2 regions of the Thermoanaerobacterium xylanolyticum LX-11 genome follow, and region 1 is predicted to be linked to the other one. Evidence: riboswitches for the same ligand, from Rfam matches in the RefSeq annotation. Region 1 holds a riboswitch; the other holds the start of a gene.
The links. Region 1 has a riboswitch for FMN ahead of THEXY_RS03465 (ECF transporter S component). Riboswitches for the same ligand answer to the same signal wherever they lie in the genome.

Region 1 (5,150 bases):
TGAACTGCAATGTTGGTTATGTGTCCTTCATCAACAACCACCCAAAAACCACCATATCCAGCTATCTGGCCGTCTACCTCAGCAACAATATAATGTGCACAACTATTTTTCGTAACTTCCATCACAAATGATTCAAAAGACCATGGCACAGAAAAGCTTAAATACTCAATTTCCATGACTTTATCTATATCGCTTTTTACCATAGGGCGAATCTTTATATCCATAAAACCCTCCAAAAGATCATTTAGAATTTTCCAACGGTGCAGGCTTTCTAACATAATACGGTTTAAAATCAAGATATGTGCATATCTCTCCATTTGATATTTTTTTAAGTGCCATCATACCAACCGATGACGCCCTTGATATGTTGTTAATCGGTGATGCAAATATAGCATCAGGCAATGCACTCTTTAATGTGTCTTTATATGGCAAAATACCATCTCCGACGAATAAAACTTCCTCACTGTATCCCTTTACTATGTCTATAACTACACCTAATTCTTCCAGCGACACATCTTTTAGCCTACTTATCTCACTACCACCTTTATAAAAAGCTGTATAGACGTTTCCTCTTAACGCGTCAATTATAGGGCAGATAATTCCTTTAAATTCTCCTATGTTATAGGCAAGGGCATCTAAGGATGATACACCAACAATTGGCACATCAAGAGATTGAGCCAACCCCTTAGCAGTAGCAGCACCTATCCTTAATCCTGTAAAAGATCCCGGTCCTTCACATACAGCTATATGAGTTATCTCCTCTTTTTTTGTCTCTGCCATTTTTAAAAGTTCATCAATCATCGGCATCAATATGACAGAATGTCTCAAATGATTTATGGAAAATTCACCTATTAAGCCACTTTCATCAACTAAAGCAACAGTAGCTGTCTTTGACGATGAATCTATTGCAAGTACTTTCATCACTTCATCTCCTTAATCACTTCATCGTATTTTGCACCATGTGATTCTATCTCTATTATCCTCTCATCAAAAGAATCACCCATGGAAATATGTATAAATATATTTTCCTCCGGGATAAGAGGCATTATCTTTTCAGGCCACTCGATGACACAAACACCGTCGCTGTAAAAATACTCCTCATATCCTATATCGTACAATTCCATGTAGTCGTCAATCCTGTACACGTCAAAATGGTAAAGGGGAATTTCACCCATATGCTCATTTACAATCATAAATGTAGGGCTTGTGACATAGTCGTATATACCCATACCTTTAGCAATGCCTTTTGTCAAAACTGTCTTGCCTACACCTAAATCTCCAGATATAAGTACGATACTTCCTCTTGTTAGTAAACCACCTAACTTAAACCCTATCTTTTCTGTTTCATCAGAGCTTTTTGTCCTAAAAGATACTTTCATACGCAACACCACCGTGAAATTTATACAAATATTATATACCAAGTATACCATAAAACAAACGCTTAATGGCTGAATAAAAAAGCACACAAAAAAATAACGGAACACTGTCCGTTATTTTAAATAACTACATCTTCAACATTGGAGATAATTTCTTGTAAATGAGGAATGTAATTAGTGATATTACAAAGCCTTTCAAGATGTTGAATGGGAAAATACCGTACGCTATCAATGTCTTCAAATCAACTATATGGCTATTTACCGCCTTTCCCATTCCAACAATGGCACTTAATGGCCAACCCATTATCTTTTGGTATAGTGGCAAAAATACATAGTAGTTTAATACTGATCCCGCAACAGCCATGACAATAGTTCCTAAAATCATGGCAAATAATGCCGACTTTTTAGATTTGTTTCTCATATAGATTATACCAACCGTAAATACGTAAATAGAGCCTACAACGAAATTTGCCACTTCTCCTATACCTGCAGATTGACTAACTGGAAGATGTATCACATTCTTTACTATCTCCACAAATATGCCGTATACAGGCCCTAACGCAAATGCTGCTAAAAGAGGTGGTATATCGCTAAAATCAAATTTTAAAAAGCCTGGAAATAGTGGCAATTGAAATTCTAAGTACATCAGTACAAATGCTATTGCGGAAAGCAACCCTACAGTCACAATCACTTTTGTCTTGCTGTGTTCCATAAATGACACCTCCAAATTTAAAAATCCCGAAGAAACATCTTCAGGATAAAAGCAACAAAAATAAATCTTCTTCCATCCAGACTGTACTGTCGGCCTTGGAATCTCACCAAGTCCACCGCATCTGCGGGTCGCGGGCTCGCTTACGCTTACCGCCGGTCGGGAATTTCACCCTGCCCTGAAGATATTCTCCACTGGTTTATTCAATTCTAAATACTATAGTGTCACAAATATATCAATTTGTCAAGTATTTTTTAATCGTCAACCACAACAGTGCCTGTATTCCCTGATAAAGCATCATGTGCTTTTTCTAAAGACGTAATTATGGCTCGCCTTCCCTTTCTTGACCTGGCAAACCTTATTGCAGCCTTGACTTTCGGCATCATTGAACCTTCTGCAAAATGACCTTCGTTTAAATATTTCTCTATATCATAGCTTGAAATTACATCGAGAGGCTTTTCATCAGGCTTTTTGTAGTTGATGTACGCTTTTTCTACAGCGGTCAAAATCAATAAAATATCTGCATCTAAATCTTCTGCCAATTTTTCAGATGCCAAATCTTTATCTATCACTGCCGCCACACCTTTTAAGCTGCCATTTTCCCTTACTACAGGTATTCCTCCACCACCTGCCGTTATTACAACGACACCGTTTCTCTCCAAAAGCTTTATTGTGTTTAATTCAACTATCTCTTTAGGCTCTGGTGATGCTACGACTCTCCTATATCCTCTTCCGCTGTCCTCTACCATCTGATACCCTTTTTCCTTTTCCAATAGCTCCGCATCTTCCTTAGAGTAAAACGGCCCTATTGGCTTTGTAGGATGTGAAAATGCAGCATCATCTTTATCTACAACAACCTGTGTAACGATTGTTGCAACATCCTTTTGTATGTTTTTCTCTTTGAAAACCTCACCTAAACATTGCTGAATCATATAGCCTATCATTCCCTGACTTTCCGCGCCGCACACATCAAAAGGCATGGCTGGTATTATGTTAGACGCTGTCTCATTCTGTATTACGATGTTTCCTACTTGTGGCCCATTTCCATGTGTCACAATGACAGAATAGCCTTCTTTTATGATGTCTGCAATATACGACGCCGTCTTTCTAACTGTATTCAATTGTGATTCGGCTGTTGGCACCATGTCCTTGTCTTGCAGTGCATTTCCCCCAAGCGCAATTACTACTTTCCCTTTCATCGTATCCTCCTACTTACGCAAATAATGACATTCTACATTATATCATTTTATTAGCGATTTGAATAGTATGTGAAAAAGCCAAGGCAATTTGCCTTGACTTTTTTAAAGAATCGTCGCTATCATGACAGCCTTAATTGTATGCTTTCTGTTTTCGGCCTCGTCCCACACCCTCGACTGCTTTCCTTCAATTACTTCGTATGTAACTTCCTGACCTTTTACAGCAGGCAAACAGTGCAAAAATATCGTGTCAGACCTCTTTGTCTTTTTCATAAGCTCATCGTTCACTTGGAATGGCCTTAAAAGCATTTCTCTCTCTTTTTGTTTTGATTCTTCTCCCATAGATGCCCATACATCTGTGTAAATTGCATGTGCACCTTCTAAGCCTTCACCAGGCACATCCGTCAGAGTAAATGTCCCTCCATTTTCAGCAGCCATTTCTCTAATCTCATTTATGTAGTCCTCTTGAGGCCAAAGCTCTTTTGGTGAATTAATCACATAGTCCATACCCATTTTGGCACAGCCAATAGCCAACGTGTTTGCCATGTTGTTCCTTCCATCGCCGACAAACACCAATTTTGTGCCTTTTAAGTGTCCAAACTCCTCTTCTATCGTCATTAAATCAGCTAAAACCTGTGTAGGATGGTATTCGTCTGTAAGTCCATTGTATACAGGGACGCCAGAATACTTTACAAGTGCTTCCACAGTGCTTTGGCTGTATCCTCTAAATTCAATGGCATCAAACATCCTGCCGAGAACCCTTGCAGTGTCTTCTATAGATTCTTTCGCCCCAAGCTGAATATCATCTGTCGACAAGAAGACAGGGTGTCCTCCTTCTTCGCCAAATGCTGTCTCAAATGCACATCTCGTCCTTGTTGAGCGCTTTTCAAATATCAGTGCAATTGTCTTTCCCAAAAACCTTTGATAGACTATTCCTGCCTTTCTTTCTGCTTTAACCTGCTTTGAAATGTCTAGAAGATACCTTATCTCCTGTGGTGTATAATCTTTTAAAGATAATAAACTCCTGCCTTTTAAATTAAATCCCATTTACTTTCCTCCTATCACAAATTGTATTTATGATTGAAATACCAATTGTCCGTTTACGAACACATATTTTGTTTTGGTCTTTATCTCAATTGGACTTCCATCAAATACAGCTATATCTGCATCTTTCCCTTTTTCAATGCTGCCAACCCTGTCATCTATGCCGACAATCTTAGCTGGATTTATAGTAATAGCTTTTAATGCCTCCATCTCATCCATACCTTCTCTTACTGCAAGCCCTGCACAAATCGGAAGGTAATTAAGCGGAATGACGGGATGGTCTGTCATGATGGCTACATCCAACCCTGCTTTTGATAAAATCCCTGGCGTCTTAAAGGTAAGATTCGAAAGCTCCACTTTTGATCTTTCAGAAAGTGAAGGACCAACGATGACTTTTGCATTTTCCTCAACAAGGTAATCAGCTATAAGATGGCCTTCAGTGCAGTGATCAAGTGTTATATCAACGTTAAATTCCTTCGCTATCCTTAAAGCAGTAAAGATGTCATCTGCCCTATGTGCATGCGCCTTCAAAGGTATCTCTCTTTTTAATACTTTAACTAATGCCTCAAGGCCCAGATCTCTTGCCGGCTTTTTCTCATCATCAGAAGGATCTTTTTCCATGTCCTCCATGTACTCTTGAGCCTTTATAAGCTCCTGTCTAAGCAGTGCAGCAATGCCCATTCTGGTCATAGGCATCTTGTGCTGTTCATTGTAAACAGATTTCGGATTCTCTCCAAAAGCCACTTTAACTGCAACAGGTTCTTTTACTATCATGTCGTCGATGCGTCTACCATAAGTCTTGATGGCTACAAATTGTCCACCTAT
Region 2 (5,150 bases), 690 kb from region 1:
AATGAACCCATAATGTCACCTGTCAAACATTCTGAATGAACCCTAACCAATGTAGGGTTATGAGACAAACCACCTTTCACCAACGCAACATGTTCTTTACCTGTTAGGATTTCTTCATAACCTATTATCGTGAAATCTCCATACTTTGTTGGCAAATATGCTTCTGCCACTCTTTTTATCAGTTTTTCATTTTTTCTTCTATATTCTATAAGATCAGCGATAGATATTATTTTTAAATTGAATTTTTTCGAAAATTCAATTAACTCTGGGAGTCTGGCCATTTTCCCATCATCTTTTATTATTTCGCAAATTACACCAGCACTTTTAAGACCTGCAAGCCTTGCTAAATCACACGCTGCTTCCGTATGGCCCGCTCTTACTAAAACTCCTCCTTCTTTCGCTTCCAATGGAAATACATGTCCAGGCTTTGTAAAATCATCCGGCATCGATTCATCATCTATAAGCATTTTTATAGTAAGTGCTCTTTCATAAGCAGAAATTCCAGTTTTACAGTTTTTATGATCTACAGATACTGTAAAAGCAGTTTCTTTTTTATCGGTATTATCAAAAACCATCTTGCCAATGTTTAATTTTTTAAGCCTCTCCTCCATCATAGGAACACATACCAATCCACGGCCGTACTTTATCATAAAGTTCACATGGTCACTTGTCACTTTTTCCGCAGCCATAACTAAATCCCCTTCATTCTCTCTATCTTCATCATCGACTACAATGACCATTTTTCCATTTTTTATATCTTCTATTGCGCTTTCAATAGTATCAAACATCTATGAACATCTCCTTATAAATAATTTTCTATTAAAAATTCATCAACGTTTTTCTTCGCCAAAAGCCTTTCTGCATACTTTGAAAGTATGTCAACTTCAATATTTACGGTATCTCCGATTCTTTTTATATTTAAAGTTGTATTGTTATCTGTATGGGGTATAATTGACACTGTAAAGTATGAAGCTGATGATTCTACCACTGTCAAACTTATTCCATCCACAGCAATACTTCCTTTATCAGCCACATATTTTGAATATCTTTCACCAATTTTAATTTTAAATGTCGTCGTGTCGTTTATTTTGTTTTTATCAATTATTGTACCAACGGTATCCACATGACCCGTCACAATGTGTCCATTTAGCCTACCTAATATGCTTAATGCCCTTTCTAAATTGACAATGCTTCCTATCTTTAAACTTCCTAAATTGCTTGTTTTAAGTGTTTCATACATTATATCTGATGTAAATAAATCTTTACCTATATTTGTAACCGTTAAGCATACTCCATTTACAGCTACGCTATCTCCAATTCTTACACCATCTAAGACTTTTTTGCACTCTACCGCTATTTTGGTAATATTTCCTCTTTGAATCATCTTGACCTTTCCAACTTCTTCTATAATTCCTGTAAACATCTTAACACCTACTTTTTTATATAACCTTCTATAAGTATGTCATCGTCAAATTTTTTTATATCTATCTTTTCAATCATTATTGCGTCTTTAATCAAAGCAATGCCATCACCTTCCACAGGCGTCAATGAATTGCTTCCACCTATTATTTTGGGAGCAATATAAAACATAACTTTGTCTACTATTCCTTCTTTTAAAGCAGAATAGTTGAGAGTTCCTCCACCTTCTATGAGAATACTATCTATCCCTCTTTCCCCTAACGTATAGATCAATTTATTCAGATGGACTTTATTATCTTTTTTTTCGATTGTAACCACATCAACACCCAAATCCTTCAAAGCTTTCACCTTATCATGTGGCATCATATCTGTTGTAGCTATTAATGTCTTAGCAGATTTATCAATGATGACATTTGCATCTAATGGAATCCTGCCGTGACTATCCACAATAACTCTTAAAGGGTTTTTATATCCTTGCAATCTAACGGTAAGATGTGGATTATCTTTTATAACTGTATTAATACCTACCATTATTGCCATAACGCTACCTCTAACTTTATGGACATACTCCCTTGATTTTTCATTTGTTATCCACTTAGAATCGCCTGTAAAAGTTGATATCTTTCCATCAATTGTCATAGCGGATTTTAATATTACATAAGGTTCTCTACTTGTAATGTACTTTATAAATACTTCATTCAATTTCTCTGCTTCATCTTTTAACAATCCAGTATAAACATTTAAACCAGCTTCTTCAAGCTTTTTAATTCCCCTTCCTGCTACAAGTTCATTTGGATCCTCCATAGCGATAAAAACATTTTTTATGCCTGATTTTATGACAGCATCGACGCAAGGTGGTGTTTTTCCATGATGGCAACATGGTTCCAATGTCACATAAAGCGTGGCTCCATTTACATCTTCTTTAGCGTTTTTTAATGCATTTATTTCTGCATGTGGTCCTCCATAGTATTCATGATAGCCTTCACCTATTATCCTGCCATCTTTAATAATTACAGCTCCTACTAAAGGATTTGGGTTTGTGTGTCCTACACCAAGTTTAGCAAGCTGCAATGCCCTTTTCATGTATTTCTCCATAAAATCACCTCAAAAAATTAGCCCTGAAGCATGTAATACTTCAGGGCATAATGACAATTGCCATTTCACCTTCTTTCATCCAGACTATACTGTCGGCTCTGGAATCTAACCAGATCTGCCATAAGGCTCGCGGGCTTTACCGCCGGTATGGAATTTCACCAATCCCTGAAGGTTTAATCTTATTTAGTTTCTATAATTATAACATTGATTTTATAAAAATGCTAGTCTATCATCTCTTCAATGGTTCCTCCAGCAGGAATAAATGGCAGAACCATTTCGTCTTTGTCTATGATACACTCTAAAACATAAGGATTGTTGTTTGACAATGCTTCACTAAAAGCATCTGTAAATTCTTCTTTTGTGTAGATCCTTCTTCCAGTTACCCCAAAAGCTTCGGCGACTTTTGAAAAGTTGAGATTCGGATTTAAATCCGTCTGAGAAAATCTTTTATCGTAAAGGAGATTTTGCCATTGTCTAACCATGCCAAGTGTTTGATTGTTGAGGATTATCGTTATAACAGGTATGTTGTACACCGACATCGTTTCAAGTGCATGAATATTCATCCTTATGCTGCCGTCACCTGCAATATTTACCACTCTTTTGTCATCTCGCCCTACTTGTGCACCTATTGATGCAGGAAGTCCAAAACCCATAGTTCCAAGTCCACCAGATGTGACAAATGTCCTTGGCTCTTTGAATTTATAATATTGAGCCGTCCACATCTGGTTTTGCCCTACTTCTGTCGCTACTACAAGATTGTCTCCTCCAAGCTCTTGAACCCTTTCTACTATCCACTGTGGCTTCAATTTTCCATCATCTTTATATTTAAAGGACGTTTTGTCTTTTATCGATATAAGCTCATTAATCCATTCCCTATTGTCTTTTTCTTTTATCATTGCATTTAAAAGAGACAAGACTTCTTTGATATCTCCTACTAATGGCACATCGACATCGATATTTTTGCCGATTTCTGCAGGATCGATATCGATGTGAATGACTTTTGCATTTGGCGCCAGACCCCCTGCTTTACCTGCAACTCTGTCGCTAAACCTTGACCCTACTGCAATAACCAAGTCTGATTTATAAACAGCCGTATTGGCATATCTGCTTCCATGCATTCCAATAAGCCCTAATGACAATTCATCATCTTCTGGAAAGCATCCAAGTCCCATAAGCGAAGTAGCTACAGGTATCATGTGCTTTTTAGCAAAATCGTACAAATTCTTTGATGCCTCACTCCATATAACTCCACCACCAGCAAAAATAACTGGCCTTTTGCTTGATGAGATTAACTCTGCTGCCTTTACTAAATCTGATTCTAATACTTGATGTTTCTTTGTTTCAACGTAAAAATCTTTTCGCTTAACAAAGTTTATATCTGCAGTCTGAATGTCCTTCGGTATGTCTACGAGAACAGGACCTGGTCTTCCATCTTTCGCTATAAAAAAGGCTTCTCTCAAAGTGTCCGCTAATTTATCAGGTGATTTCACAATAAAATTGTGCTTTGTCACAGGCATCGTAATTCCTGCAATATCCACTTCTTGAAAAGAGTCCTTTCCTATGAGGCTCGTAGCAACTTGCCCTGTTATAGCGACTATTGGCACAGAGTCCATGTAGGCATTGGCTATTCCTGTGACTAAATTGGTAGCACCAGGTCCTGATGTAGCAAAACACACGCCAACTTTTCCGGTCACTCTCGCGTATCCATCTGCCATGTGAGCAGCCATCTGTTCATGTGTTGCAAGAATATGCCGCAAGTCAGAATTGTACAAAGCATCATAAAGAGGTATGACAGAACCGCCTGGAATGCCAAAAACAACTTCTACTCCTTGCTCTTTTAATACCTCTATGACAACCTGCGAACCTTTTATGATCACGATATGCGCCTCCTTTCATGGAATTTAAGCTTTGTCAATCGTCCTTTAAAACCGCACCAGTATTTGCAGATGTGACTAATCTGGCGTATCTTGCCATGTAACCTGTCTTAATGTGAGGCTCAGGCCTTCTAAAGTTTTTCCTTCTTTCTTCCATTTCTTCAACGCTTATCTTTAAATTAAGCTTTCTTCCCGGTATATCTATTTCAATAATGTCCCCATCTTTTATCAAAGCGATTTCGCCGCCTTCCATGGCTTCAGGCGACACATGACCTATGCAAGCTCCTCTTGTAGCACCAGAAAATCTTCCATCTGTAATAAGAGCTACATCCTTGTCAAGTCCCATACCGGCAAGTGCTGATGTAGGACTTAACATCTCCCTCATGCCAGGCCCACCTTTTGGACCTTCATACCTTATTACAACAACATCGCCTTTTTGTATCTTGCCATCGTAAATCGCTTTTATGGCCTCATCTTCTGAATCAAAAACTCTCGCAGGGCCAGAATGGTGAAGCATCTCTTTAGACACTGCAGACGCCTTTACTACAGAACCATTCTTCGCTATATTTCCATACAAAATCGCCAAACCACCTGTATTGCTGTAGGGATCTTCTACTGAGTGTATTACATCATGATTTTTTATCCGTGCATCTTTGAAATTCTCACCGATTGTATCACATGTGACTGTAATGCAATCTGTATTTAAGACTCCTAATTTTGACAGTTCTTTCAATACTGCCTGTATACCGCCTGCGTGGTAGA

Region 2: another riboswitch for FMN. It lies ahead of ribD (bifunctional diaminohydroxyphosphoribosylaminopyrimidine deaminase/5-amino-6-(5-phosphoribosylamino)uracil reductase RibD); the one in region 1 lies ahead of THEXY_RS03465 (ECF transporter S component).

What each region holds. Positions count from the first base shown of each region.
Region 1 is NC_015555.1:710,048-715,197, reverse strand. It holds gene rimI (ribosomal protein S18-alanine N-acetyltransferase) at 1-224, opposite strand, end outside; gene tsaB (tRNA (adenosine(37)-N6)-threonylcarbamoyltransferase complex dimerization subunit type 1 TsaB) at 241-921, opposite strand; gene tsaE (tRNA (adenosine(37)-N6)-threonylcarbamoyltransferase complex ATPase subunit type 1 TsaE) at 921-1,379, opposite strand; gene THEXY_RS03465 (ECF transporter S component) at 1,504-2,088, opposite strand; FMN riboswitch at 2,149-2,275, opposite strand; gene arcC (carbamate kinase) at 2,340-3,284, opposite strand; gene argF (ornithine carbamoyltransferase) at 3,387-4,328, opposite strand; gene THEXY_RS03450 (amidohydrolase) at 4,356-5,150, opposite strand, start outside.
Region 2 is NC_015555.1:19,051-24,200, reverse strand. It holds gene THEXY_RS00115 (bifunctional 3,4-dihydroxy-2-butanone-4-phosphate synthase/GTP cyclohydrolase II) at 1-788, opposite strand, end outside; gene THEXY_RS00110 (riboflavin synthase) at 803-1,423, opposite strand; gene ribD (bifunctional diaminohydroxyphosphoribosylaminopyrimidine deaminase/5-amino-6-(5-phosphoribosylamino)uracil reductase RibD) at 1,432-2,514, opposite strand; FMN riboswitch at 2,578-2,691, opposite strand; gene ilvB (biosynthetic-type acetolactate synthase large subunit) at 2,736-4,391, opposite strand; gene ilvD (dihydroxy-acid dehydratase) at 4,426-5,150, opposite strand, start outside.